4 regions of the Parageobacillus sp. NEAU-HV-2 genome follow, and region 1 is predicted to be linked to each of the others. Evidence: predicted binding sites of a transcription regulator. Region 1 holds the regulator's gene; each other region holds the start of a gene.

Region 1 (7,546 bases):
TGCTAGAAACTTTTTTATCTGTAATTAAGATGTATGGATTTTCAAGCACTGCTTCCATTTTTTCTGTATCTGTGATCATGTATGGAGATACATAACCACGGTCAAATTGCATACCTTCGACAACATCTAATTCCGTTGCGAAGCCTTTCGATTCTTCTAATGTGATAACACCATCGTTGCCGACGCGTTCCATTGCTTCTGCGATTAATTGACCAACTTCTTCGTCAGCTGCAGAGATCGCTGCAACTTGAGCAATGGATTCTTTACCTTGAATTGGTTTGGAGATTGCTTTTAATTCTTCTACTGCCACAGCGACCGCTTTTTCAATACCTTTACGGATGCCCATTGGGTTAGCGCCAGCTGTAACGTTTTTCAATCCTTCGCGGATCATTGCTTGCGCTAAAACTGTTGCCGTTGTTGTACCGTCCCCAGCAACATCATTTGTTTTGCTTGCTACTTCCGCAACAAGTTTTGCACCCATGTTTTCAAATGGGTCTTCCAATTCGATTTCTTTCGCGATCGTTACACCGTCGTTTGTAATTAATGGCGAACCGAATTTTTTCTCTAATACGACGTTACGGCCTTTTGGACCTAATGTTACTTTTACCGCATCTGCTAGTTTATCCACACCGCGTAACATCGCGCGACGAGCTTCTTCGCTGAATTTAATTTCTTTTGCCATACCCCGTTACCTCCTTATAAAATGGAATGTTGTTAAGTATTTTTTGCATATCTATGTTATAAACGCTGTCTATTAGCCAATAACAGCTAAAATATCGCTTTCACGTAAGATTAAGTATTCTTTGCCATCATATTTTACTTCTGTGCCAGCATATTTCGAGAAGATAATGCGATCGCCAACTTCTACTTCCGGAGCTACGCGCTCACCGCTGTCAAGCACGCGTCCTTTGCCGACAGCAACTACTCTACCTTCTTGTGGCTTTTCTTTCGCAGTGTCTGGCAATACGATACCGCTTGCAGTTTTTTCTTCTGTTTCGATCACTTCAATGACAACGCGATCACCTAATGGCTTTAACACGGAAAACAACCTCCTTAACATAATTTTCGCCGTTCTTATTAGCACTCATCTCAATCGAGTGCTAACACACTTATAATATTAATGAACTTCTCTTTTTTTTGCAAGTATGAAATACAAAATTTCTAAATCCTTTTCAATTATTTCATACTTCCATGATCTATAAACAGCGGCAGTCAATTTTTTTATATTTTTGTAAAAGATGTGCTAAAATACGGGAAGCATCACTATTTTGTTGGTAAAGGGGTAAGTTTTCTTGAAACGACAATATTGGTATGTCATTATTACGTATATCATCATGCAGCTGTCCGGTATTATAGGGGTTCCGCTTTTGCGCTTTCTCGGCGTGGGGAAACATGCCGAAAACAAGCTCGTTGCCGCACAGCTCACTTCTGGCTATTGGGCGGTCATTAGCTTTGCGATTGCGTTTTTGATTATTCTCTTTTTCTTGCGCGAGGATATAAAACAGCGGCATACTCGTTATCGCGTTTCCTTGCCTGTCGCCTGGATGTGGGCGATCGGCGGCGTCTTTTTAGCCCTGTTTGCCCAGAGCATTGCCGCTAATATTGAATGGCGTCTGCTTGGCATCGAACCGGGCTCGGAAAACACGAGACGAATTGTCGAAATCATTCAAGTCACCCCGATATTGATCATCGTTACTTCCATTATCGGCCCGATTTTAGAAGAAATTATTTTTCGCAAAATTATTTTCGGGACGCTATATCAAAAATACAACTTCTTCATTGCCGCGCTCATCAGTTCGCTATTATTTTCGGTAGTCCATATGGAATTGGAGCATCTGCTTTTATATGCGGCAATGGGTTTTACGTTTGCCTTTCTTTATGCGAAAACGGGGCGCATTTTCGTTCCGATATTCGCTCATGTTACGATGAATACGTTCGTAGTCTTGGTGCAAACATTGTTTGCTGATGAAATTGAAAAAATGATGCGGCAGGCAGAACATATACAACTCATTATTGGGGGCTTTTAATACAATGAGAAGGACACCATTGCAATTCGCTTTTGCCTATTTTCTGATGGGAGTACTATTTACTTACTTGTCCATTCAAAGTGCAAAAGATACGATTTGGAACTTTTTCACCATCTTCCTTGCCATCCTGGCTACGCTTGATTTTGGAGCAGCCATACGTCTCTTCGCATTCCACTTTCGCAATAAACCTCCCGTTTGATATCACGGGAGGTTTTCTTGTTCCTGTTGCGCCAATAATACTTTGCGGTAAGCCATTTTGGAGATCCAAATGCTTGCTTCATATAAAATCGAAAGCGGAATCATCACAATCACTTGTGATAATACATCCGGCGGCGTAATGGCCGCAGCTAAAATCAGCAAGGCCAAATAAGCGTATTTTCGTACTTTGCTCAATAACATCGGTGTAATCAAACCAAGTCTTGTTAAAAACATCACAACTACCGGCAGCTGAAAGACAATGCCAAACGGCAAGACGAGCTGAAGCAAAAATTCGAAATATTCATTAATACCGATGACTTGATGAATACCGAGGCGTTCCGCCAAATTTTGCATAAAACGAACGACAAACGGAAATAAGACAAAATACGCAAAACTAACGCCTGCTAAAAAGAGAAAAATCGAAAGCGGAATATAGCTTAACGTCACTTTTCGCTCTTTTTCATATAACCCTGGGCTGACAAACGCCCAAATTTGATAAAGCAAAACCGGGGCAGTAAGAATAAAGGCGATGACAAAGGCAAACTGAAAGTAAATTTTGATCGGGTCTGTCAAACGAAATGCATTCATCGTCAATTCTTTTGCTTCATCCGTATGCTGCAAATATAAAATGATCGGTTCGACAAAAAAGAAGCTCCCTATCAAGGCAATGCCAAAAAAAACAAGAACAATGATAAGCCGTTTTCGCAACTCTCCTAGGTGCTCATACACCGACATTTCTTTATCATTCATGTCTCAACCATCCTAACTCATCATTGGTCGGCTTTTTTTTCATCTTCATCGGCTAATCCTTTCGTCGCATCCTTAAACTCGCGGAGCGATTGACCGAGCGACTTGCCCAATTCCGGAAGTTTTTTTGTTCCAAACAATAATAAAATGACAAGCACGATTAATAAATATTTCATGTTTTATTCTCTCCTTTATTCAAGCGGATAGTTTTTCAAAAAATAAACGAGCGACTGCAATTCGACCGCTAAGTCGATATGGTGGACGCGAATATGCTTCGGTACGTTCAAGCGCGCCGGCGTAAAATTTAAAATCCCTTTAATTCCTTTTTGGACAAGACGGTCGGTAATCCATTGGGCGACATGGGCAGGCACCGTTAAAATCGCTACTGGAATTCCCTCGTGAAGACGGTCTTCTAATTCATCCAAATGATAGACGGGCACCCCGCCGACTTCTGTACCGACTTTCCTTTCATCTACGTCAAATGCCATCACAATTTTCGTATTATTGTTTTTCGAGAAATTATAGTTTAAAAATGCGGTGCCTAAGTTCCCGACTCCAAATAACGCAACTTCCGTTATCTCGTCTTGATCGAGCGTTTTCCGGAAAAATGACAACAAATAGTTGACATTATATCCGTATCCCTTTTTGCCAAGCGCGCCAAAATAAGAAAAATCGCGGCGGATCGTCGCAGGATCGACTTTAACCGCCTCGCTCAGCTCGGCAGAAGAAACGCGTTGTTTTCCGGAAGCGTGTAAATTTTTTAAAAAACGATAGTATAACGGCAAACGTTTGGCCGTTGCTTGCGGAATTTTTGGCTGTTCATTGCTCATCGATAAATCCCCCAGCACTTCTCTTTTTGCGTTGATAATGTCCTGACTTTCCACCCATTTTCTCTACTAAATAGGTTGGGCCAATCACCATTCCTTTATCAAGCGCCTTGCACATATCATATACTGTCAGCGCACATACAGAGGCGGCCGTTAGCGCTTCCATCTCTACCCCTGTGCTTCCTTTTGTTTTCACTGTTACGGTAATCAACAATTGATACAACGCTTTTTCTTCTTCGACATGCCAGGCAAACTGAATGTCGACACCTTTTAGCATAAGCGGATGGCACATCGGAATGAGATCGGCTGTTTTTTTCGCCGCCATAATGCCCGCCACTTGCGCAACGGCAAGCACATCCCCTTTTTCGATCGTCTTGTTTGTCATTTTTTCATAAATTTCCTTATTGACGGTCACACTTGTTTGCGCGGTCGCCATGCGGACCGTATCCTCTTTGTCCGTAATATCGACCATTTTTGCTCGGCCTTGTTCATTGAAATGGGTAAATGTTGACAACGTAATCTCCTCCACTTATAAACTATACACTATTTTTCGTCATCTGTCTTTTATCGTTTTATTGCGATAGGAAAGTAACTTACGCTACACTATTATTGTTAAACGCGAGGTGAAAAACAATGATCATTTTACAAGTGAATCAACTGACAAAATATTTTGGCGCTGACCTTATTTTATCGAATATAAAATTAGAAATACAATCCAAAGACCGAATTGCGCTCGTCGGAAGAAACGGAGCAGGAAAATCGACGCTATTAAAGATCATTGCCGGTGAAATGTCTTACGATAGCGGAGAGATTATGAAACCAAAAGAAGTAACGATCGGCTATCTCGCTCAGGACAGCGGTCTTCACTCTTCGTTGTCGATTTGGGAAGAAATGATGACAGTATTCGCCCCATTAAAGGCCATGGAAAAGCAATTGCGCGCGCTGGAAATGCAAATGGGCGATCCTGATTTGCTCGCAGATGCATCCCGTTATGAAAAATTATTAAAAGAATACGACACGCTACAAGAGCGTTATAAAGAACAAGGCGGTTACCAATACGAAGCCGATATCCGCTCCATTTTACACGGTTTGCAGTTTTCTAAGTACGATTATATGACAACTCCTGTCCAATCGTTAAGCGGCGGACAGCGAACGCGGCTGGCGCTCGGAAAATTGCTTTTAACGAAACCCGATTTGCTTATTTTGGACGAGCCGACCAACCATTTAGACCTCGAAACATTAACATGGCTTGAGCAATATTTACAAACGTATCCTGGCGCTATTTTAATCGTCTCCCATGACCGCTACTTTCTCGATAAGGTCGTCACTCAAGTATTCGAGCTATCGCGCTCGACATTAAAGCGGTATAGCGGAAATTACAGCCGCTACTTAGAGAAACGGGCAGAGGAATACGAACGGGAACGAAAACTATATGAAAAACAGCAAGAAGAAATTGCAAAGCTGCAAGACTTTATTCAACGCAATATCGCCCGCGCTTCGACAACCAAGCGCGCGCAAAGCAGAAGAAAACGGCTAGAAAAAATGGAAAGAATGGAGAAGCCAGTTGGGGATGAAAAAGCTGCCTCATTTTCCTTCGAAATCGAGCGGGAAAGCGGCAATGACGTGTTAATCGCTGAAGATGTCGCAGTGGGATATGATGCAGATCAGCCAATTATTCATAATGTTCGCTTTCGCATCACGCGCGGGGAAAGCATCGCTCTGATTGGTCCGAACGGAATCGGCAAATCCACGTTGTTAAAAGCGATTGTCAACAAACTCCCGCTGCAAGCAGGGCGTTTCCGCTACGGCTCAAACGTGCAAATCGGCTACTATGACCAAAACCAGGCCGACTTGTCCTCGAATAAGCGTGTGCTCGATGAACTTTGGGATGAATATCCCGATAAAACGGAAAAAGAAATCCGCACCGTGCTCGGGAACTTCTTATTCTCCGGGGACGATGTACTAAAGCCTGTATCGGCGCTCAGCGGTGGCGAAAAAGCAAGACTGGCGCTCGCCAAATTGATGATGCAAAAAGCAAACTTCCTTATTTTAGACGAACCGACCAACCATCTTGATTTAGACAGCAAAGAAGTGCTTGAGAATGCCTTAATTGAATACCCTGGAACGATTTTGTTCGTTTCCCATGACCGCTACTTTATCAACCGCATCGCCACGAAAATATACGAACTTTCTAGCGATGGAATTACTGAATATTTAGGTGACTATGACTACTATATCGCCAAAAAAGAAGAAATGCTGGAACTCGAACGCCTCATCGCTGCGGAGCAACCGCAAACAAACGTGAACCTTCCTGATGGGGAATCAAAGAAAAAATCGAGTTATGAGCAAGAAAAAGAAGCAAAAAAGCTAGAACGGCAGCGCAAGCGCCGCATTGAAGAAATCGAAGCGGAAATTAGCGAATTAGAACAACAAATTGCGCACGTTGAAGAACAATTATGTGATCCTGATATTTATCAAGATCACGAAAAAGTGCAACAGCTGACAAAAGAGAACGAGGAAATGAAACAAAAACTAGATCTATTACTAGCAGAATGGGAAGAACTTCATACACTAAAATAATAAAATACACAAACATCCACCGGTTATGAACAGGTGGATGTTTTTTTAGTTAATCACATACCCACAAACTTATCCCCAATTTTCTTCCCGTTATTCAAGTTATTCACCGGTTTTTCCACATTATCCACAAAAAGCATCTGTTTTATGTGAAAAAAACTGTGATTATTTTCTCCTTAATATAATGAGTTTTTTTTCTCATTTTCCACAATATCCACAAATTGTGGATAAATATATGCACAACCTTTATTTTTTTAATAAAAAAATGGACTTCCTTCAAGATTAAATCTTGAAAAAAGCCCGTTTGATTTCCGTTATTCTAACTCCAAGCTTGGGTCGGCATTTAATGCCATGTCCGCCCGTTTTCCTTGCGTATACAACACGGTTCCTGCTGCTGCGATCATTGCTGCATTGTCAGTGCATAACGATAATGGCGGTATCACTAACTCAACATTGTCTAATTTCGCCATTTGCTTTTGCAATTCCGCCCTTAATCCTCGATTAGCGGCGACCCCGCCCGCAAGCAACACTTGGCGAACGTGATATTCTTTTGCCGCCTGGATCGTTTTGGTCACTAGCACATCGATAACGCTGGCCTGAAAGCTGGCCGCCATATCTTTTGGATCTATTTCTTCACCGCGTTGTTTAGCATTATGCAGCGTATTTAATACGGCCGATTTCAAACCACTGAAGCTGAAATCATACGATCCTTCTTCGAGCCAAGCCCGTGGCAGATCGATTGTCGCCTTTCCTTCCTGGGCAAGACGGTCAATATGCGGCCCGCCTGGATAAGGAAGGTTTAACGCCCTCGCCACTTTGTCATACGCTTCTCCCGCCGCATCGTCTCTCGTTTCGCCAATCACTTGAAACTTGCCGTGTTCCTCCATGTATACAAGTTCCGTATGTCCGCCAGAAACAACAAGGGATAATAACGGAAATTTCATTTCCGTAACAAGCCGATTCGCGTAAATATGCCCTGCGATGTGATGAACGCCAACCAGCGGAATATTATAGGCAAACGATAACGCTTTTGCCGCGCTGACCCCAATTAACAGCGCGCCGACCAGTCCTGGACCTTTCGTTACCGCAATCGCGTGTAATTGTGAAAAGGAAACGCCTGCCTTATTCAGCGCTTCTTCAATCACAAGCGTAATTTGCTCGACATGATGA
Region 2 (7,546 bases), on a different contig from region 1:
TTTTCCCTTATGAACGTAAAGATGCGCATCATGAAGACCAGTTAACTAGAGCATTTTTAGTTACTTTGAAGCTGGTGCCCCTTATTCAGCATATGTTTATTGAGATGATAAGAGAGAAAATGTTTGAGAAAAATGTAAATCATGAAAATATTGTTCCTTCATTAGTAAGCGCAGAATACAGGATTGAAAGAATTGAAACGCAAGTGAAGAAAATAAACCAAGATAGCGGGAAATTAGTATCTATTCTCATATCAGATGATGAATTTATTACAGATCACAAAGTACATAACTCGGAAAGAGATGCCGTTTATGATGGGGTAATTTACTATAAGCCTGATTTTATTTTCATAATTGAAAACAAACCAAATAAAGAACATGTATGGGTAGAACAATTAAATCCTAGCCTCCCAGCAGATACACAGATAATTATAGAAGAAACACCCATTTGTTTGAGTTGGAGGAATATCATTGAACGAATTAATCGTTTATTAGATAAAGATTTAGTAACCGGTACTGAAGCGGCTTTGCTTAGTGACTTTCTTCGTTTTATAGATAAGAAATTTAAGTTTTTAAATCCTTATACCACTTTATCCGTTTGTAAGGATGATGAATATTTACTTAAACAACGATGCATTTCAATTATGGAAGATTTAAACCTAGGTCCCGTTGACTATCATAAATCATGGAAAAACTATATTTTAGTCGACTATGGTCCAGTTAAGCAAATTGCTGTTGCTCCGAATTTTAAGGATGATGGAGAATGGTCTATTGAATTAGAATTTTATGCGGGAGATACAATGAATCAAGCGAGAACATTTTTTAATAATGTTGATGTGGATGAACTACTTGCTCTTGAACACAAAGGGTGGAGTCTTGAACCGAATTTTCATTTTGCTTTTCAAGGGACCAATCTTCTTTATCCAACCACTCGGGTAGGAATAAGGGATTATATAGAATTTTGGAAAGATAAAGAAATAAAACAGCTTAATAAAGCAAAAATAAATGAGTATCAGTTATTCATAAATGAACTTATTCAACACAATATGATGACTCCAGATGATAAAAATAAACTGGTTGAGTTGTTTGATAATACTGAAAGGCAGACTTTAAATGTATGCCCCGGATTATATTTTGGTTACCGATGGTCAAAATCAGAAGCAATAAAGTTAGATAGTGCAGGACAGTTAACAGATGCAATAAAGGAAAAAATTCAGGAAGCTACCAGAACTTGGGGTCTTTCCTTGGTTCGATAAAAATAATAAAGAGGGTGTTCCATCACCTTTGGACACCCTCTTCTATTCTACCAGCAAAGCAAAAAAATAGGCTAAACCTAATTAGTAGGTTACTTTAAGTAATAAATAAATCTTCAATATATTTTTTTGTTTTCTCGTAATTACGAGTGAATTTATGTGTGATGACTATTTTAAGAACTTTTCTGTATGGCGATGCATCTTTTTCTAGATATTCTTTCCAATGATATGGGATGTTTAAACGATTAAATTCTTTTGGTCGATTTGAATGTTAGACGTTTTTAACATATATTTTTAATATGTAATTATTTCATCCATCATTTTTTTAAATCGTCACTCATCCAACCGCTCCTTTGCATTGTGTATACCTTTATCTGTTAATTTACTATCTATTACAACAACTAAGATCATTGGTTATACTGTTATTTTATCATTTGTTTTTCTTCACCTATCCTTACCCTTTAGTTAAATGAGGATATAATATATAAACGCCGGCTTGCTTATTTTGATAAAGTGGCTGATTAGCCCCCTATTCGTTCCTGAGTAGCGGTACGAATGTAAAAAAGCCATTGGTTTGGATTGAAAAAACTGAAGAAGGAAATATCGTAATTAGAATTGTATAAATATTATTAGCAGGCTATCCTCTTGGGAAGCCTGATTTTTGTCATCCAATCTCATTTTATTATACTGCACTGTAGTGTAGAGAATTTTATTCTTAAACAGGTGGATTGAATTACGTTAAAAGATGATGCGATAGTGCACATTTTCACACTCTGAATAAAGATTATTGTTATAGACGATATACCCCTTTTCATGTCAGCTTTATGTTTCTGAAAGTAAAATGGAATTGGCCGAAAAACTAACCATTCAACATTAGTAACTTTTCTAATTCTAAATATTCTCCTTCTGTTATCGGAAAATAACTTAATCCTTCATGTGGCCTGAAAGTTGGTACTATGCTTCTAATTTCTCTAATGCCTAGACCATAATCTGCTTTAAATATGGTTTCTACCGGTAAGCATAAAGGAAACCTCCCTGTGGGTGAAAATCTCAACTTACCTTCTTCCCAAGTACCAGTTACTTTGTTAATCGCCATAATCCTTTGATACTCAGTTATATAAATAAACATTTTCGAGCCTATAGGTATATCAAATTTCTGGTCATATTTTGCTGGAAATCCAACTCTTACTTCTGCTAATGGATCTTCAAACCAGCCCGGCCAAACTAATTTAATGCCAAACATTCCATCTACTAATCTTGCTTTCATTAATTTATCACCTCATTTATAATACCTTTACAAAATATCGACAAACACATAACTATCCGAGTTTTTCTTCGATTACTATTGTTACAGTTGCACAACAAATGCTAGTTATCATTCCTAAATTTTCCATTACAACAAAAGTATTATCTACAATTCCACTTTTTCTTTTTTTGTCATCCAATTTGATTTAGATTTGTTGATTATTTAGCACATAGTTCTATTTTTTGCAATTTCAACTTTTTATCAAAATTAGCTTGGCTGTTTCCTGTGCTCCTACCCCGGTTTGAAAATGTCTGAATAAGGTACTTTAGTTGTTGATAGCATTTACCGTCCTCCATGTAAATTTTGGGCAAACTTAACAAACCTTTTTGTTTGGATAGTACGGTCCGCGGATCTTGCTCGGCATTAACTGAACTCATTTAGCTATCTTCCATCTCTAGTCTATACCCATTCTTCCAACGAAAACACGCCATTTCTTTCAAAGTCGTGAAGAATGGCCGGAGGTAGCAGTTCTCGCGATTGTTCTTTAGTTGACCAGCGATAATCGATATGTTCTTTCGAAAGAACGACCTCATGATGATCGCTTTTGCATAAGTATGTAAGAATGACAACTTGTCGCGTTGCGTGCGTTTGAAACGTCGTCGCATATAAAATCCGCTCCACCGTCACATCCAATCCAACTTCTTCTTGGATTTCTCGCAACAGCGCCGTTTCTAAATCTTCTCCAAAGCGTATTTGCCCTCCGACTAACTCCCACGTTCCGCCGCCCACTTCATCATCATGAGCACGTTGTACCGTTAACACCTTGCCTTTGTGTAAAATAAATCCTTTCAAAACTACAAGAATTTCATTTAAACTCGTCATTTCAAGCACCTTTCCTCATTATGAATATAAACACGGCTGCTTTCGCTCGATTAACGAATTAAGAATTTACAAACTAATTTCATTTTTGCATCCATAGAATAATCTAAATGTTCTAGTAAAATATATCAAGATAAATTTGGGATATTTGGTATTTGTTTTATATATATGCATCTATGTCTTTTGCAACACGTTCCTATATTGAAAAAGGACAGCCTTAAATTGGACTGTCCTTTTCGCTTTTGCCGCAGTAAAGTTACGGCTTGTAGTTAATGCCTATGCCAAACAAAATCATTTCCATACAGGTAACGATGAGGATGATGTGAAGGACACCACCTAAATATGAGTAGAACCGATCTTCTTTTCCTGCTCTATATTCCATAAAAGTAAATATAATCTATGTATTGATATAGATTATCTTGTCCCATAAGGCTTGATATGGAGCCTCTGCGTGCATCGAGGACTGCAGAACAAAGGGAGTTCCCAGAGCTTTCTGTTTTACCAGACGGAAATATGAATTTTAACATAGGAATTCGTAAGTGTTTTAACATGTGAATTTGCAAGGTGACAGTTTGTGATTTCCATGAGTTTTCTTATGGCTGATAGTTAATTCCTATGCCAAACCAAATCATTCCCATACAAGAAACGATTAGGATGAAGTGAAGGATGCCGCCTAAATATGAGTAGAATCGATCTTCTTTTAAGAGGCCAAGCAAGCATATGAGCAATCCGAACAATGAAATCCAAATGTAACTGATATCAAAAACAGGGATCTCCGCTATAATTTGTACATTTAACAAAATAAGAAAAAATATAGCCACCAATGTATTTAGTATATTGATTCTTACCATTCTCATTTTCGACCATTCCCCCTTTTCTATGGCAAATGGATCTGACCTAATCGAATCACGTTGACTTCCTTCATCTTTTCTAGAGACAAAACATCTTTGGCGGTTCCTGTCATAGCGATTCCATAAATCTTCAATTCCTTATGTTTTTTTATCCATTTTAGTCGCTCGGCCATCTTTAAGTCTTTGTATTCCGTTAGTTGTGTTGCCCATTTTTCGTTTTTGCTCAATAGTTCGAGCCCTTTGACTACTTCTTCGTAATCAGTAAACGAGCGATTGAATACAGAATTTACATGCACTTTTTTGTATGGAAAGCCAATTGCTGGTGTTTGGATGAAATCTAAATCATTCCTCATCTGTTCCTCTACACCTGTGTCCAACGCAAGCCATGTCATATTATATCCTTTGAATTTTTCATTTATTTCTTTTAAGGAATAGGACTGATTCAGGGAAATATAGATTTCAACCGGCCAATCGCTCGGGAGAGATTCAATTTTTCTTCGTTCGTCAGGTAAAAAGTATTTGGCTTTCGGATGAATAAAGTTGATCCCAATGTGATGAATCGAATACCCAATCGCTCGATAATTCGATTCTTTAGCAAACACATCATTTAAAAATAGTTTGTAAGTATCCTTGCCTATATAACTTCTTTTATCATCAATCAATTTATATTTGTCGGTCGTGACAGTCATAGTAAAAGGCTTGATCTCATCATCCACCGTATCGTAATCTACATACACATTTGGCACTGTCATTTCACTCACCGTTTGAATGGTTTCAATAAATTCGTTCCCTCTGTTATGATCTCGCCCCCAGCCGTAATAAACAAAAGTAAACATAGTCAATAAGGGAACAATCGTGAGTATAAACGATACAACAAGCAGCGTATTTCTAAAAAAGAATTTTTGTTGGGCCTTTTTCATCATTTTTGCAAGATCGGGTTCCTTCATCCCTTCATCATGAAGGGTTTCATGGAGAAATTCATTGTATACGTCAAAACTTTCTAGAAGCTCCTCTATTTTCTGTTCTTCCTCTTTGCTTAGTGTGCCATTTTGATATTTCTGCAATAATTGTTTTAACTCGTCTTTTCTCATCCCTTCACCTCATTGCGTAATCGTTTTTCTAATTCCCGCCTGCCCCGAAACACAAGGCTTTTTAAATAAGGGAGTTTTACGTTTAACAGCTCCGCCGCTTCTTTGTAGCTAAATCCTTTTATATCGACGAGCATAATGGCTTTTTGTTGCAGTTCTTTCATGTTGGACAAATGTTTATAAATCAACTCTAGCTCATATTTTTGCAAAAACGCGTTTTCCGTTTCTAATAATGGATCTAGCTTTAACGACGCAAAGAAATCATCCACTTGTACAAGCTGCATCTTTTTTGCTTTTCTGCAGTGGTCGATGAAGGTATTATAAGCGATCCGGTAAAGCCATGACTTTATTTGTACTATGTCGCTTATGCCGCTTACATGTAAATAAACCTTATAAAATGTTTCCTGCAGGAGATCCTCTGCCAAATGATAATCATTGGTTAGTCTATACAGATAGTGAAAAAGGGATTTGGAATACAAGCGCATAAGTATATCGAACTCGAAATTATTGGCAATGGTTTCCACCCTCCTTCCGCTATAAAAGACGCATAAAAAAATAAAAATGTTTCTGTTTTTCCAAAATTTTTTATGAAACATATGCATTAATTAGAAAAATCATCGGACATCATTTTGAAACAGCATCCATACATACTTTAATTACTTCTATATAAAGCGGTTATCATATCTTTGCTATCCATATATGTAAAGGATTCGGTGAATCTTGTCACAAATTATTCTTAAATTTTCCAAAGAAAATGCACAAATTGTGATTAAGGTTAATAGATGTGGATGTATAAATGCAGGAGGTGATTAGATGAATATGACGCATTACATGGAACTGTTAGCGGTGAATCAACCTTGGAATTTGATTTTATTTATGGCTATTCCCGTTGCTCTTGCGGAGACCATTGCAATAACGGAGCTGGCAATTCTTTTTACTCGCCGTTTCGATGGAATGATCCGTAAAATCAACAAAATATGCAGCATCATTGTTGGTGTCTACTTTTTAGGAATTTTTATTTACTTATTGGTGAGTGCCGTCATTCCATTCACATTGAATGGGGAATGGCGCGGATGGATTGATATTATTGCGGTAGGATTTTATTTAATGGGCGTCATTCCGTTATTGGGATTAAGTCTAATCGATTTAGGCATAATCGGGCGTAGATGGAGCGAGGAACAAAAGTTGAAATATCATTCCACTTTCGTTGGTATATTTCTAGTAGTAGCTCATATTGCCATGATTTTTGGAATGCTCGATCCATCGATCGGCGGCGACCATGCTCATCATATGCATATGCATATGTGAAAATAAAGGAGGGTGTCCAAAAGCAATCACTTTTGGGACACCCTCCTCACATTTCTAATTCAGCTTATTGCAGAAACGATTCCCGATCGTGTAAGAAATAAAACGTCAATCAAGGCATATTTAAATTCACATTTTGTTTAATTAGCTTCTTACTTCTTAGAAAAGCCTGTGATTGTAAAACAAGTAATAAACGCAACTGTTGTAACTATTATGCCGAATACTAAACCAATAATCCCCCCTATACAAGTATCTTCGCTTGGATAAGAAGATTTCATCGTTACTAACTGATAAGCTAACACAAAAGTCAAAAAAACATAAAAACTACTCCCTAAAAACCCCATCTTTAAACGATTGCTTTTCGTACCTTGCCATGCATTATTAATTAATACCCATGAAAAGATGCTTCCGACTACAGCCAAAAACATGACAATCAAATGAACGAACGGAATTGAAAAATATAACAATAAGTAAAGTACAAGACCGGTAGAAAAAAACAGAACAGCATTAATTGCAAACAAGAATATTCCACCTAACCAATGATTTTGAAACCACTTAGCACTTTTCAGCTTATGAACCACTTTATAATCGTCACCAATCATTCCTGTTATTGGTTTTTTTAGGAATATAACAACTAATACCCCAAGAATACCGATAAATAAGATTAAGGTAAAGGACATGATATTCCCGCCCCCAATACAAAATTCTCTTTATCATCTTTATACATTGTACAACAAATTTATGGATATCTGGTATTAATTTCTATATAATAATAGTAAACACCTTTCCTCGAACGCTTCTACCGCTTATTCAACCTTCCTGTTCTTTAGTTAAACAATGAAGAGAACATTGTTCCCCTGCCAAACAGTTTATATATTTTTATAAACCTCTGGGTAAAGCTACTTTCAACTGTCTCCGTAATTGCTT
Region 3 (7,546 bases), on a different contig from region 1:
AGAAAGATCATTGACACGCTGATTGGCTAAAGCCTGCAAAATCAAGCAAGAACCCGCCGGATTATCAAGAAGAGCGTCGCGAAAGAAAGCGTCCACAAATTCATTCAGCCATATTCCCTCTCCATCAGGATTTGCGCGAAGCCGTTCTAGCGCTTTTTGCACCCCTTCATTTCGTTGGATGATGCGTTCACTAAAACGGTCAACCGCCATAGCCAACAAAAGATTAAAGTATTGTTGTTCGTGGGGATTCATGCTATTCTTCCTCTCTTTCACACATTCTCCTGTTCATTTGGGCAATTTCCGCTAATATGTCTTCGACGGCATTCGCTGCCTCATGTTCTCCATATGTACGAAACAATCGACATGCCTCTTCCAATCGAGGTACTGCTCGAGAAAATGCGCCTAGATGTGCCAAAGCATTCCCTTGATTGGCTAAGACACGGGCATATCCTAGCGGATCATCTTTAGGACGGCGCACTTCAAGCACCTCTTCATAAAGAGCTACCGCTTCCCAAAGATTTTCTTCGAGATGAGATGTTTTCACATGCTGCAGTGCATTGGCTAGATTGACCGTGGCGCTTGCCCAAAGTTCCGGGTGTGTATCTTTTTTAAAAATGCGCAAAGCCTCTCTCAATGACTGAATCGCTGTCGCCGTGCGCAAATAGGCGCTGTGGTCTAAAGACGGCATGGCTAAATACGCTAATGCAAGATTCATATGAACAGTTGCATACTCTTCTGGATAACTATCTTTTCGATATACTTTCAGTGCTTCATGATAACATCTGGCCGCTTCTAGAAGAGAACCTTTCCGTCCTTCGGCTCCAGTTTGATACACTGAGCCTAATTGAAACCACAGCTCAGCCCTAGCTTCCTGAAAGGACGACGTTTCTAAAAGAGCGAGAGCTTTTTGGTATCCTTCTACCGTTTCCTTTCCGTGATCACCAAGCATTTGTTTTGTCGCCGCCCATTCCGCATAAAGCCGAGCGGAAAAAACAGGAGACACGTCCTCGACTATAGTGGCGGCTTCGAAAAGAAGCGGAAGCCCCGTCGGCCAATCTTTTCGTTGAAACGCGTCGTACGCTTGAGTTGCCAGTAAAAACGCCCGTACTTCTCCTGTAGTATCACCAAGCGGCGGGGGAGTTTCACACAATTTAAGGCGCCACGCCACTGCATCCAAAAGAAGGGAAAGATCCCCTGTGACCACTTCTTTGGCCAAAGTATACGTATGTGCTTGCGGATCTAAAATAAAACGGTTGTAAGCAGCTTCCGGCCCTTCCGGCAACAATGTTAAAACCTCTTCTTCGCTTTTTCCCTCAATCGCCGCAGCAAAAAAGCGCCAGCTCTCCGGCCAACTATCGGGAAAATGTCCGCGGAGAAGAAGGGATATGAATTGATCTGCTTCTGGAACTGGTGGTAAAAGAAAAAAACCTGCCGCTCCAGGAAAAACACCGATTGGCTGTGGCTGCAGCACTGTTATTCCCCCTTTTATAAAACTAAATGTGGAAACGAAAACTGAACCTCTGCCCGACTAAAGTCGGTAGATTCTGGCGTACGAAAGAGTTTTGCACTCCCTTTTGTTCCGTTAAGTATCATGGACAAACACTTCACTGGTGTTTAGCAAGCTGTCGGCTCGATTCAAAACCGTTTTCCGCTTCATCCCGATCACCATAGTCATGGGCTTTTGTGGCTATATATTTTTGTAATGATTACTTCTCCGTCATCGTGTCGGAACAAAAAAGTGGTATGCGAAGCGCTCCATATTGGTCATCCCATACGGCATCGCGAATTCCCGGCGTCACACCTTCAGGCAAAAATTCTTGGACAAACATGCTTCGATCTCCACGAGGATTGCGTAGTTTTAACAGTAATCCGCCCGCTCCCAAATGACTTACCGGCATCACCCACAGTTCTTCGCCACGTACTAAAGCGATGGCGGTTCCCGTAGGGAACCGCACCGCTTCTTCGGCGGGAATATGTAGATAACCCGTTGACGTCAGTTCAAGCTTCACTTCTTTTTCCTCCTAAGCGTTGAAGTAACTCCTCCGCCAAACGATCTAAGGCTGCTTCCACGGTTGGAGACAATCCAAATCCGTACGATAAGTTTTCAGCTTCGATCAGGAAAACGGTCACTTTCTTCGGAAAGCGACTTTTTAGAAGCCACCTACCTAAGGCAATCGCATGATCCCAGCGAAAATCGTGAAGGTTTACATCTTTTAGGGGAGGAGTTTCCACCTCTTCACCCGGAATTTCGAAAATCGTGCCCGGTTCAGCTCCTGACTTGCAGGCATCTACAAGAATCAGTTCATCTGCATCCCCGATTTGAAAAGCTACATCCATGCCAGCAGTTCCACCATCAGCCAAACGGACTCCCGTGGGAACCCCCTGTTCCCACAATTTACGGATCAGCATAGGTCCTGCTCCATCATCACTTCGGAGCAAATTGCCACATCCAATAATAACGGTCATACGAATTCCTGGTTACTAAAATTAAAATCTATAAAAATCGATACATCGCGATGGAACCAGGAAATACCTGAGTTCCATCAGAAAGGGAATCCTAATGTCTCACCTGCTGTGAAAGACACCCCGTAGCTCGCTGTCAGCGACGATACTTATCGTGCACCATTCCTTCCATCGGTCCGTACACGACAACGATTTTAGTAACCAGGTCTACACCTCCCTTAGTTGAATTTGGTACTGGTTCAGCCAGCAGAATTGGTGCAAGATATTCCTAATGACCATTTTACATGCGGAAGAGGGAGATGATTTTTTATCATAAGACAGGAGACAATGGAAAAGATGGAGAACATCCACCTCTCCGCGTCCAATAACAGGAGACATGATTTCATACATTTTTATAGATGTTTAACAAACTGCTTATACTTCCTTTTGCAAGCACACCACTTCAAGGAGCTGCCATTCCCATTATCGTTCCCTTTTTCAATGTTTTACTAGACTATTAGGATTACAGTTGTACGTGAATGCTGGCACGGCAGAAAAACGCTTTATCGCAAACTTCACATATTCGAGATATCAACACATTTTAATCACTTCATATTTGGCTAACTCTTTACGCGACTTAGCGTCATAAGCATGAACGGTGCAAACAAGACACGAATCATAGCTTTGGGCAATATGAGCCAATTCGACCGGATCTTCAGGATTTTTAATAGGTACACCGATCATCGCTGTTTCGATAGGTCCGCGCTGACCGTGACGATCTCGCGGTCCAATGTTCCATGCTGTCGGAGTAACAACTTGATAATTTTCAATTTTTCCATCTTTAATTTGAATCCAGTCAGCCAAAGCGCCGCGAGCCGCTTCCGTAGCCCCGAATCCACGCCCTTCAGGCAATTCTTTCGGCTTGATATAAAATTTCTCGTTTAAATCGATTTGCTTCAACCATTCCTTCATGCGCAAATAATATTTCGCGGCTTCGTGAAGGCGAGCCAACACGCGCACCATCGCACTTGGCCCGATTTCTTTAATAATGTTCAAAAATAGAGGATCATAATCCTGCCACTCTTGCGCACCAGGGCGACCAGCGATTACTTGGCGAGCCAACGGACCTACCTCCAGAGGAGTTTCTCCGATGCCCGGAATATCATAACGTGGTGCTTTAGCAAACGTATATTTTCCTTCTTTTTGTCCTTCGACCGGATCAAGTGGATCGGTTACTCCTTCAAACGGATGGTAAGAGCCGCTGCCACGATAGAAAGAATAGGTATGGTCTTCCCGTATCCGTGCTTGGTCAAAATCATGGAACTTTTCTCCATCAAATATGCCGGAACGGGCAATCAATGCAGCATTGCGCCCTTCAATCGTCGGATAGCGGTATTGCTGCGGATTAAAAAAGTTTCCAGCAGCTAAATAGCGTCCCGGACCTGCTCCATATTTGTCCAAGCCGATTTCCATGCTGTAGCGAATGAACAAGCCAAGATCGGAATCGCGGTGTTCCGGCTTTTCATCGAGCCATGCAAGAACATCGGCCCAAGTCTTGTTTTCCAGCCAGCGCTCGACAGAACAACCAAGAAGAATTTTTTCCAGCCAGGTTTCCCGATAATATTCCAAAATCGAGATAGAGCGGGTAATATCGGACAAAGTTGGCGCGCTAACAACGCCTCCAGGGACCATGAAGCTAGAATGTGGCCATTGTCCGCCAAAGATCGCGTAAATTTCCACTGGTTTAGCTGAAACAACGACGCCAATCTCATAATGTTCTCCCTCAAAAGGAGCCCAACGACGAACCACTTCATCGTACAACTTGGAAGAAGCGTAATTTCGATGCGTCAAACCAATCGCAAACAAAGCATAAAACCAACGAGGAATGCTTTGAATCGTTTCCGCCGCTTGGGCAATATTGCGGATGAGCGTCGCATTCGGCGGTACTTCCGTGCCCCAAGCCGTATCGAGCGCATAAACTGCTTTCGTGAGATGGCTTCCGCCGCAAATGCCGCAAATCCGCGGGGTAACAATCAAACCGGCCTGCGGATCTTTTCCTTTTAAAATCATCTCGAAACCACGGAACATCGTTGCTTCCGTCCAAGCGTCCACAACCACTCCATCTTCAATGGCTACTTTTACGTCCAAATCGCCTTCTACACGGCCTAGAGAATGTACTTTAATTTCCATTTTGTTTGTTTTTACAATTGTTTCTTGTTTTTTCATGCTCTTTAAGCACCCCACTTCTAAAATGGTTTCCCTTAAATGGCATCTGAACCTCTGCACGATGTCTAGCGTACAAAAGAGTTGCTTCTACACCTTCGTGTAGATGTTCCGTTAAGTGTCATGGACACACACCTCGTTGGTGCTTTGCGTCCTGTTGGCTCGGTTCAAAACCGATTCCCACTTCATCCCGATGGCTCAAGTCTCGATCTTTCGGTTTTTATCACGGCACAAACATATCTTCTTTTGCCCACTTCGGCGCCACTGCCCGCGCCAATGCCGCATTCACAGAGTAGCTGAGCGGATCGCTGCCTTGTGGCACTTCTTTTGGAATCGAACCAAGAATTTTTTGCGTCTTAAACACGGTTCCCGGTGCCAGGTCAAAGAACGGGAACTGAGGCTCCGTACAGCCAATGCAAGGCATTCCTGCCCGAGTTTTCGAAGATTGACGGTTCCATAAAATGCGGTTGCATGGCGAGTGAGTCATTGGACCTCGACAGCCTTGCTCATAGAAGAGACATCCTTTTCGCGTACCTTGTCCGAACTCTTCGACCGGTTCTTTCCACTCGAAATATTGCACACGCGTACACCCAGTTTGGGTGAACGTTTTAAAGAACGTTTGCGGACGTTGAAGATCGTCTAAAACAACGTCTTCCAAACGGCCAGTAGCAATAGCAACAAGAATTTGTGTCACCCAGTCAGGATGAGCCGGACAACCAGGAATATTAATGACCGGCAATCCTGCTTTCGAACGGAATTGTGTTCCGAGAAATCCCCCGCGTTCTTCTTTCATGTATTGAAGGCCAATCGACTCAGACGGATTCGGTTTTGTCGCCGGAATTCCTCCCCAGCACGCGCAGTCACCGATTGCAACAACGTATTGCGCTTTATGGGCGAAATCCCAAATCCAGTCTTTTTTCGGACGATCCATGAGCATATCATAGCGCCCGGTTCCGTTTGGCCCTTGAATAATTGTCCCTTCTACCACCAAGATATCCAGCGGGATTTCGTCATTGAGAATTTGTTCATAAAGGCGACGGACTTGCTCGCCAAACTCCATCGATAAAGAGTGATGATACAAAATGTTAATGCCGAAATCGGTAACTAAATCAATGACCGTCGGTTCTTCCGCATTTAAAAACGATTGCGTGTTTCCATTGCACGCACCGCCGTGCATCCAAAGGAGATTTACCACTTTCTCCACCTCCATAAAAATATGAGTCTTTTAGACTAGGTTGTGAATAATTAAAAAACATTCAAGTCTTTTTTCATCTTCGTTAAAGCATGCTCCCTTTACATGTATCTTCGTTACTTTTAAACAACCGTTTTCGGATTTATTCCTCTCCTTTCTATATAATCTATACGGAGCTGGACATATGAAATGCTGATTTGTCCGCCTCTAAACGCAAAATCCATTCGTCGATGCCTTCTCCGGTGCGAGCAGAAACTTCATGAATGCGAATGCCTGGCCGCACCTCATTCAGCGCTTCGTAAAAACGGTTTCGTTGAAAACCTACCGCTTCCGCTAAATCAATTTTTGTGATGATCGCTGTATCAGCGCTGTTGACGATGGTTGGATATTTTACCGGTTTGTCCTCGCCCTCTGTCACGGAAAAGAGAACGACACGCTGGTTTTCTCCCAAGTCATAACTTGCAGGACAGACGAGATTCCCAACATTTTCAATAAAAAGGAAATCGATTTTTTCCAAGTCCCAATCTTGCAACGTTCGCTCAATCATTTCTGCTTCCAGATGGCAAACGGTGCCGGTTGTAATTTGGCGTACTTTTGCCCCGCTTTGCCGCAAGCGATCCGCGTCGTTTTCCGTGGCCAAATCGCCAACTAAAGCGGCGACTCGATATCGTTTGCCAAGGCGGGTAAGCACTTCTGTAAGCAGTGTCGTTTTCCCCGCTCCAGGGCTGGAAACGAGATTGACGACATAAACGCCTGCTTTCTGAAACCGCTTCCGTAATTCTCTAGCAAGAAGGTCATTTTTCTTCAAAACATTCTGACGAATTTCAACAATTCGAGGATTCAACGTCAGCTCTTGCAATTTCTTCCCCACCTTCCAAAGCGTACAATTCCATCTCTCGTCCCGCGATCACTTGACCAGTTTTTGTCCCGCATACAGGGCAACGCATAGGAAACGGTTCAGGCAAAATCCGCTCTTCTTGACAGTCAGGACAGAAAACTGTTACGGGAACATCTTCAATGACCAGTTTTGCTCCTTCCAAAGAAGTTCCTTGAACGACGACATCGAAGGAAAATTCTAAAGCTTCTTTTACGACTCCCGACAAAGCGCCGAGTTTTAGATACAGCGCTTTGACTTGCTTTATTCCCGACTTTTCCGCCGCTTCCATCGCTAATTCAACTAAACTGTGGGCAATAGATAACTCATGCATCGTTGATCTCCTTTGATAAGTGTCGCGCAAAATTAAGGACAAAATTAAGCGCTGGCTGCACTTCGGGATCACTTAAGGCCCGCATCAGACCAATGATTCCCACACGTTTCGTTCCCGTTTCCGCCGCCTCTTTAGAGGCCTGAAGCAATGAACGAGACACTTTTCCAATCATTTGCACCGAACGCACGTCCAAAACATCGGATTTGAACAGCTCTTGAACTTGCGGAGAATCGAGAAATTCTTGCATTCGCTGCAACGCAGTTAAGGCATGCTCGAAACGTGTAACATATTCTGGTCTGGATAAGCTTTGTCGCAAAAGAATAACAAGTTCGTTGATCGAATCAGCAAATTCAGGTCCGCGCCGAAGAAAATTTTCCAGCATATCTAGCAGAAACGTTACACTCTCCAGCTTATCGAGCAGGCGGATTAGTTGTTCTATCGTTCGCGGATCTGAAAGCTTTTCAACCAACAAGTGATCAAT
Region 4 (7,546 bases), on a different contig from region 1:
CTATCGCCGCAAGAATTTCTTGGAGATATAAACTTTTCATGTGCATTCTCCCCTTTATTCATGAAACGATGATTTTCGCCTTCAGTTCTTTAAATGAGTCCTGAACCATGACACGGTGAGGGATCTTGAGAAGCACGATCGCTTCCTCGTTTAAAAGTGGGTGAAGGATCTCATAGATTTCCGTACCGCTGTTGGAAAAATAAACTTTACTTGAATCCATTCCGAGTTCTAGGGCTTTTCTTCCGATTTCCTTCGCTTCATCCCCCACCACAATGAGAAAATCCACTTGTGTTTCGATTACTTTCTCTCCCATCTTGGCATACTCTTGCCGTGCATACTCTCCGTCCCCTAACTGGGGCATATATCCTAAAAGAGCGATTTTAGTTTTGGAACCGGCAACTTCTTTCATTACTTGAAGAGCGTTTGCCATCGAAAGAGGAGTTACATTCCATGTATCGTCAATGACGGTGCAGCCACCGAGCCCGGAATGGAACTCCAAATGTTCGATTACTTGATTGAACGACGCCAATCGCTCGCATGCTTCCTTTATATCCACCCCTGCACTCCACACCGCTGCGATGGCGGCAAGAGCATTATACACGTTATGTTTGCCATACCCTGGCACAAAGACGGGATAGGTTTGATTTTGATGACGGAGCGTAAACCTCATACCTCCTCGGTCATAGGCGACATCCGTTGCTTGAAAGTCGCATCCGTCGCTGAAGCCGAAATAGAGAATGATGTTGCGGAATTTACTCACATCAATTTTTTTGATGTTCTCATCATCCGCATTTAAGATGAGAGTTCCGTTCACCGGATCTAAATCATGCAGGATTTCCGCTTTCGCCTCCAGATAACGTTCCGGAGTTTTACATCCCACCAGATGATACACGTCAATGTTTAACAAAATCCTTATCTGTGGGCGAAAATATTTTATATAAAAAGTGATATCCCCTGGGGAGTCTACGCCCATTTCAATCACGGCTGCTCCTGTTGTCTCATCAATTCCAAGAAGATAACGATGATTTCGATGACCGCCGTTGAAACTCTTATAAGTAGCTTGGACTTTATAACGTTTTTCAAGAATATGTTTAATCATTTCTTTTGTTGTTGTTTTACCGCAGGTTCCTGTTACCCCTATAATGGGGATATCAAAAAGGCTGCGGTAATAATCAATAAACTTCCAATAGGCCTCATCTACATCTTCTACTTTTATGACAATGACATCATCGCCAAGATGGTTAAAGTCTTGTGGCTTTTCCGTTACAACGACAATAGGCTTATATTTTTGAAACAGCTTGGAGCGGATTTTTCTTTTTGTATATAAATCAATGAGCAGTGTATGATTATCTACCTTGTAGCGTTTCGTTACCACATTTTTAATGAGAGGATTTCCCGTTCCTTGCACCAATGACCCACCAATTTGAGCAACAATCTCGTTTAGATAAAGCCATTTCATATACGTTTCCTCTCTTCCTCATTTTCTCGGTGTGTAATATTGTATACATGTGATTGTGATGTGGTTACTGTATATTGGGCGGGAGCCTATTTATACGACCCGGCATTAAACAGATTTTAAGATATGATACGGCAATCAGATGAGAAAGGTTTGTGCCATTTCCCATCTAAAAATGAATTAAACACAACGTCTGCCGCAATGTTCTGAACATTTGATTTTTGGGACCTAAGTACGCTTATTTAAAACTAAATAAAAAATGGTCTACTGTATCTGCCAGTAGACCACCATCATAGATTACTTACCAAGAAAAAACGAGAATATAACCTAAAAATCGGAATAAGACTTCTGTTTCGTAAGACCATGCATATTCGTTGTTCAAATTGAACATCATGTCCATCCCCAGGTTTTCGAGCCTAATTATTGATAAAAAGGCACCTTTCAGTAAAAAAACGTTTAATATGTAGTAGCTTGGCTAAATGGAATGCATCAAAAAGGAGGGGTATTTTATGGAATTTACTCTTACAGGAGGGGATTCTTCCCTAGTCACCGTGAAGCAAAATCCTCCGAACACCCCTGTAGAAGTCATTTGTGACAATGGGTGTTGTAGTTGTAACAATAGATGTGGTCTTACTACGTTTGAAGGTGGAGAAAGTTTAACTCCAATTCCCCCAATCCCTTTGTGTGTAACATTGGCATCGTTTCCCGGTTGGCTTTTTTTCAAGGGAGGGAATGTTGGAAATTGGCCTTCTCCTGATACAATTGCATTTTGGATGGGTGGTACCACTCGTGAGATTACGTTTCAGCCCGCAGTCGCTTCTGTTAGCTTCTTTTATACTTCCGCTGTAAATGTTACTCTGGAAGCATTTGATGCAAATAACAATTTGATTGCAAGTGTAGTAGGTCCAGCCAATGTTTTTGTTTCTCCTTTTGATAAATGGAATCCCTTAGGTGTTAACGTGGGCTCCAATAGAATTACAAGAATCAGAATAACTGGTAATAGTAACCAAACAGCCATTGATAACTTGAAAGTATGCTCCGTACGTCGAACATGCTGCAAAACGCATAATCCATTCATAAACGCAAATGTACGCCAAAATGCAAATGTACGCCAACAAATCCGCCCGTCTTGGAAACCATATGCAGTGACTAAAAAACACACTTTCAAGCGGTGAACATGAATTCCAATTTTGTTATTAAACGTGTAATTCCCAGCGAAACTGCCCCTCTTTTACCAGATTGACCCCCTAATTTGAGAACATCCTATCTGATTTTAGGTTATTCATGGACCTCTCCCACCTACACTCCGTTTAGAGGTGGGGGTTTTTACCAAATTAATCGAAGAAGCTTCGCTGAAAAAGAAGGGCTCCTTCCCCTACTCGGATGAACCCATCGGAAGCCTTTTCAACGGAATAGTAAGCAACATCAGTTTTTCAAGTTTCCCATTATGAATACCGATGGACAATTCAATTTTTCCATTTTCATGGATGTTGAAGCCGTCTTTTACCTATTTCGTGTTGAAGTACTTATTTTTTTCTTATAGGGATAATGAGCGGTGGAAAGTCCTTTTTAGAGGGCTTGATGAGAGGATTATCTGACGAACATATACTTATGACACACGGCTTGAATCGAATGACTATGAAGATGGAACTTTCCTTTCGTTTGCTTTTGTAGCTCGCTTTTCGAAATTCACCTTCCGTACTGAAGGAGTGTTCCTTCGCTAATCAAAGGTACTCTTTCCAGACAAGATCTGACTCACGGTCGCAGGCGTACAGCCGCTTGTGATCTGCTTTTGATGCATGGAAAAACACCTTTTGTCCACGGAGCATAGTGGTTCCTCCTTACATTGTTCTTGTTATAGAAATATTATAGTTTTTTTGGGATAAAAACCTTCCGATTCATCTCCCTTCTACTCTTCCACTTAGGGGAGGGAGATGAATCGGAAAAAATGTTAAAAAAATGACTTATCAACACCATCTCCCGAAAAAATTTCAATAACGCTCGGGTATGGGCAGGCATTTCATCATTTATTCAAAATTTTCCCTTTATGAAACAAGTATCCAACAGGCTGTTTTGCTGAAACGTGACCTTCTTTTTGAGATGTCAAGTATGTATACAACGCTCCCATAAATAGGGCACCGCCGACAATATTGCCTATTGTAACAGGAATAATGTTATGCACCACTCCTGCTAAGTCGATCGTCGCTGGATGCGGGACTGCTAATGCAAGTGAAAAGAGGACGAAATTGGCAATGGAGTGTTCGTATCCAGAGGCAAAAAAGATAAAAACAATAAGAATCATCGAAAATACTTTTGCTATATCCTCTTTCATTTGCATGGGAATAAAAATCGCTAAACAAACAAGCCAGTTACAGAGAATTCCTTTAAAAAAGAGCTGCATCGTTGTTGCGTGCATTTTTTTCGCCGCCACAAGAAATAATAAATGGTCTTGTGGAATATGATCAAAAACACCGGATTGCGAAATAAGAAAAGCGAAAAATACAGCACCTAATAAATTACCGCTATAACATGCAAGCCAGTTCCGCAACGTATCTTTGATTGTCGTTTCTTTGTGCAAGGTACTGATTGTAAAATACATCGTATTACCAGTAAATAGTTCTGCCCCACCGTACATAATTAATACTAAAGCGATTCCGAAAAAAATACCGCTTACTAAATAAGTAGCAGGAGAATTCGCTTCACGGAAAAATTCACCTACACGAAAACAAAGAACAAGAGCAAATCCGATGTACACCCCTGCTAAAGCAGCCCGCATCATATATTGAACAAGGGAACGATCTAGAATGGCTCGTTTTTTTACAGCCAACTCTTTACATTTTTGAACTGCTTCCATCTCTCCGACACTTCTCTTTCATTCTATTTTGTGATTTTTTTCACATTCTTTACGATATATAACATACGCCCTTCCCACCTATTTTTCAACATATCGATGGAAATGTTAAAATAAATGTCAACAATTCCATTTGTAACCGTTTACTAAAAAAATAATCGTTGCAAATTCAACAATAGTTGTTCTAATATAATCAAGATATTAGTTTCCAAGCATGATCTTGCTTCTCTAACGCGCATTAATAAAAGTTTGAAACCATTCATTTTTCAAGTATGTACAAAGTTTCGAAAAAGAGGAGTGTCTTCGTGTGGTAAGAAAGCCCCATCGAATGGTTCCGATGGGGCTTTTAACTATTTCAATCAATCGATTTTTAATTCCGCTAGCAAGGGATTGATTTCGTTCATCCAAATATCCAGTCGAGATATCTGTAGTTTGAATGCATTTTTCGTAATTCTGATACGGTGACAAATTTGTGCATCTTTTTTATGAAAAACCCTTACAGCGAGACTGAATTTCATCTAGATCCGCTATGAGTTGCTTTATTTCTTCTTGTGACAATTTCACAGGCATTTGATCGTAAAGAATGAGTAGCTGTCCTTCTTCCTCATTTTCATGATTTTTCAGATAGTCGGACAGATGTTGCAGCTGATGTGGTTGGAGGACAGATTCAACCCAAAACTGTTTGAACTTTTGGATGGTAAAAACGTTCATTTCATTGTCATATTCACCGGAAATAATGCGCCCTTCGATCCATGGCATCCCTGCTTTTCCTCCAGTTTTTGTTTTTATTAGTATTTCTCGAAAATCAATTTTTATCGGAAATCATGTTAAACCAATAGAACACTTCAATCCTGATTGGCCCGTTTAGGAAATGAGAAAAGATGAGGTAAGGACCTAGAATCTGAAAAGGTCCTTCAACAGATGAAAAGCCAAAAAACCCCAGAGATATTCCCTGGGGCTCCTTTTTGCCTGTATTCGCCTATAACACAAGCAAACCATCCTGTAATGCGGAGATTTTTATATTACAAATAACAAATCCGGTTCGCTTAAATATTTTTTCAGTTCGTTTAAAGCTTTTTGTGCTAAAACCCCGTCGATTAACCGATGGTCGTAGCTGAGTGATAAAGCCATCATCGAGGCGATTTCAATCGAATCATTGACCACGACAGGTTTCTTCTCAATTCTGCCAATTCCTAAAATACATGCCTCTGGATGATGGATAATCGGCGTAAACCAAGAACCATCCGCTGATCCGATATTCGATATCGTACACGTGGATCCTGCCATTTCATCCGCTTTGATGGAACCATCTCTTGCTTTTTTCGCAAGCTCTTGAATTTCTTTGGCAATTTGAAATAACGACTTTTGGTCTGCATGTTTAATCACCGGAACGACAAGACCGCGGTCGGTGTCGGCGGCAAAGCCGATATGATATTCATCCTTTAAAATAATTTCTTCTCGTTCATCATCCAATGAAGCATTTAACATCGGATATTTTTTCAGTACAGCTGTTAACGCTTTGACCACGTATGCTAAATAGGTGAGTTTAATTTCCTCTTCATCCGCAAATGGTTTTACCCTTTGGCGATGAGACACAAGCTTTGTTACATTGGCCTCATCAAAATGAGTCACATGCGGGATCACCGATTTCGAATGAACCATGGCGTTGGCAATTACTTTTCGAATTCCAGTAAGCGGAATTCTTCGTTGACTTTGCGTGATCGTCTCTTTTTTCATTTCCTTGCCGGCTGCTGCTTCTTTTTCCGCTTCTGATTGTTCTAATTTTCGTTTGGCGATGACAGCTTCAACATCGCCTTTTAGTATTCTTCCGTTCGGTCCGGTCGGTGTCACTTCATCAAGGTTCACATTGTGTTCTCTTGCAAATTTGCGCACGGATGGTGCTGCTTTTACAAACCGGTTTGGTTGTTTTTCGTCTTCGCTTTGCTTTGCCGCGTTTCGTATGTCTTCTTCCGTGACTTTACCGTTCGGCCCGGTTGGAGTGACAAGGCGCCAATCCACCCCAAGTTCTTTGGCTAATTTTTTTACACGCGGAGTAGCTTTTCTCTCCACCAGAGCCTCTTGTGCCACTTTTGGTTGTTCTTCTGATGAGGCTGCTGTTTCATTGACTTTTTCAATGACAGCCAATACTTCCCCAACGGCCGCAGTCTCACCTCTTTTTTTTCTGATTTCTTTTACAACGCCTGACTCCGGAGCCTCAATTTCCGAAACGGCTTTCTCTGTTTGAACTTCAACGAGCGTGTCGTTTTTTTCTACCGAATCACCTTCTGAAACGTGCCAGAAGGTGATCAAACTTTCATCATGAGTATCGGATAGTCGAGGCAATTTCACTTCGATTAACATGGCTACCTCCTGTATTGGAAATCGATTTTATTCATTTACTAGTTTCATTGCTTCGTTAAAAATTTTTTCGGCATTCGGCAAGACAAATTGTTCAAGCGGACGGCTGTATGGAATTGGCACATCCGGAACGGCTAGTCTTCTGACCGGTGCATCCAAATCATACAAACCTTCTTCGGCTGCGATCGCGGCGATTTCTGCCGTCATGCCGTATGATAAATAATCTTCATCGACTACCAACAAACGATGCGTCTTTTTAATCGACTGAAGGATCGTTTCGCGGTCTAAAGGAACGAGTGAACGCAAATCGATGACTTCCGCCTGAATTCCATGTTGTTCCAGCTTTTTAGCAGCCTCTAAAGCGTGATGAGTCGTCATTTGGATGCCCACAATCGTAATGTCTGTTCCTTCTCTTACTACTTTTGCCTTGCCGATTGGCACAGTGTACGCTTCTTCCGGAACATGCCCGACGGATGCGTCCAATTGATCCATCCATCCTAGTCCTTGTAATGTCTTATGAAACATAAAGACGACTGGATTATCATCCCGGATGGCAGAAATCATCATTCCTTTCAAATCGTACGGTGTGGATGGCGCCACCACTTTCATTCCCGGCAGGTGGGCAAAAGTGGCATATAATGTTTGAGAATGCTGAGCAGCATCACTGTATCCTCCGCCAACAGCGGTCATTAACACTATTGGCAGCTTAACCCGGCCCCCTGACATATACGGAATTTTTGCCATATGGTTATAAATTTGGTCCATACAGACGCCGAAGAAATCAACGAACATTAATTCGACAATCGGCCTCATTCCTTCTGCAGCAGCTCCAATGGCAGCTCCAATAAAAGCCGTTTCGGAAATCGGTGTATCGATCACCC

What was found. Region 1 encodes Rex, which represses fermentation and respiration genes when NADH is low (regulators of the CRP and FNR family bind a similar motif). Its sites were predicted from a motif close to TTGTGAAATATTTCACAA; they were not measured.
Region 2: a site for Rex is predicted at 6,026-6,043, ahead of AC1WMD_RS11960 (DUF6803 family protein). Genes of this name have one in related genera too.
Region 3: a site for Rex is predicted at 5,901-5,918, ahead of AC1WMD_RS11500 (hydrogenase small subunit). Genes of this name have one in related genera too.
Region 4: a site for Rex is predicted at 4,339-4,356, ahead of AC1WMD_RS09120 (formate/nitrite transporter family protein). Genes of this name have one in related genera too.

Annotation. Positions count from the first base shown of each region.
Region 1 is NZ_JBXUJJ010000023.1:3,445-10,990, forward strand. It holds gene groL (chaperonin GroEL) at 1-682, opposite strand, end outside; gene groES (co-chaperone GroES) at 755-1,039, opposite strand; gene AC1WMD_RS18515 (CPBP family intramembrane glutamic endopeptidase) at 1,293-2,027, shown strand; gene AC1WMD_RS18520 (YdiK family protein) at 2,074-2,226, shown strand; gene tatC (twin-arginine translocase subunit TatC) at 2,229-2,975, opposite strand; gene AC1WMD_RS18530 (twin-arginine translocase TatA/TatE family subunit) at 2,996-3,148, opposite strand; gene AC1WMD_RS18535 (redox-sensing transcriptional repressor Rex) at 3,164-3,802, opposite strand; gene moaC (cyclic pyranopterin monophosphate synthase MoaC) at 3,792-4,313, opposite strand; gene AC1WMD_RS18545 (ABC-F family ATP-binding cassette domain-containing protein) at 4,433-6,379, shown strand; gene tsaD (tRNA (adenosine(37)-N6)-threonylcarbamoyltransferase complex transferase subunit TsaD) at 6,691-7,546, opposite strand, start outside.
Region 2 is NZ_JBXUJJ010000006.1:187,434-194,979, forward strand. It holds gene AC1WMD_RS11935 (hypothetical protein) at 1-1,253, shown strand, start outside; gene AC1WMD_RS11940 (hypothetical protein) at 2,110-2,517, opposite strand; gene AC1WMD_RS11945 (NUDIX hydrolase) at 2,956-3,378, opposite strand; gene AC1WMD_RS11950 (anti-sigma factor) at 4,253-5,317, opposite strand; gene AC1WMD_RS11955 (sigma-70 family RNA polymerase sigma factor) at 5,314-5,916, opposite strand; gene AC1WMD_RS11960 (DUF6803 family protein) at 6,128-6,622, shown strand; gene AC1WMD_RS11965 (hypothetical protein) at 6,772-7,299, opposite strand; partial or broken gene AC1WMD_RS11970 (DUF6262 family protein) at 7,489-7,546, opposite strand, start outside.
Region 3 is NZ_JBXUJJ010000006.1:93,347-100,892, reverse strand. It holds gene AC1WMD_RS11525 (hypothetical protein) at 1-252, opposite strand, end outside; gene AC1WMD_RS11520 (tetratricopeptide repeat protein) at 254-1,471, opposite strand; gene AC1WMD_RS11515 (hypothetical protein) at 1,707-2,009, opposite strand; gene AC1WMD_RS11510 (hydrogenase maturation protease) at 1,999-2,466, opposite strand; gene AC1WMD_RS11505 (nickel-dependent hydrogenase large subunit) at 3,034-4,668, opposite strand; gene AC1WMD_RS11500 (hydrogenase small subunit) at 4,889-5,860, opposite strand; gene hypB (hydrogenase nickel incorporation protein HypB) at 6,024-6,716, opposite strand; gene hypA (hydrogenase maturation nickel metallochaperone HypA) at 6,682-7,065, opposite strand; gene AC1WMD_RS11485 (helical membrane plugin domain-containing protein) at 7,058-7,546, opposite strand, start outside.
Region 4 is NZ_JBXUJJ010000004.1:161,912-169,457, forward strand. It holds gene AC1WMD_RS09105 (Mur ligase family protein) at 1-40, opposite strand, end outside; gene AC1WMD_RS09110 (UDP-N-acetylmuramoyl-tripeptide--D-alanyl-D-alanine ligase) at 59-1,459, opposite strand; gene AC1WMD_RS09115 (hypothetical protein) at 1,966-2,631, shown strand; gene AC1WMD_RS09120 (formate/nitrite transporter family protein) at 3,480-4,310, opposite strand; gene AC1WMD_RS09125 (hypothetical protein) at 4,791-5,066, opposite strand; gene AC1WMD_RS09130 (dihydrolipoamide acetyltransferase family protein) at 5,325-6,668, opposite strand; gene AC1WMD_RS09135 (alpha-ketoacid dehydrogenase subunit beta) at 6,696-7,546, opposite strand, start outside.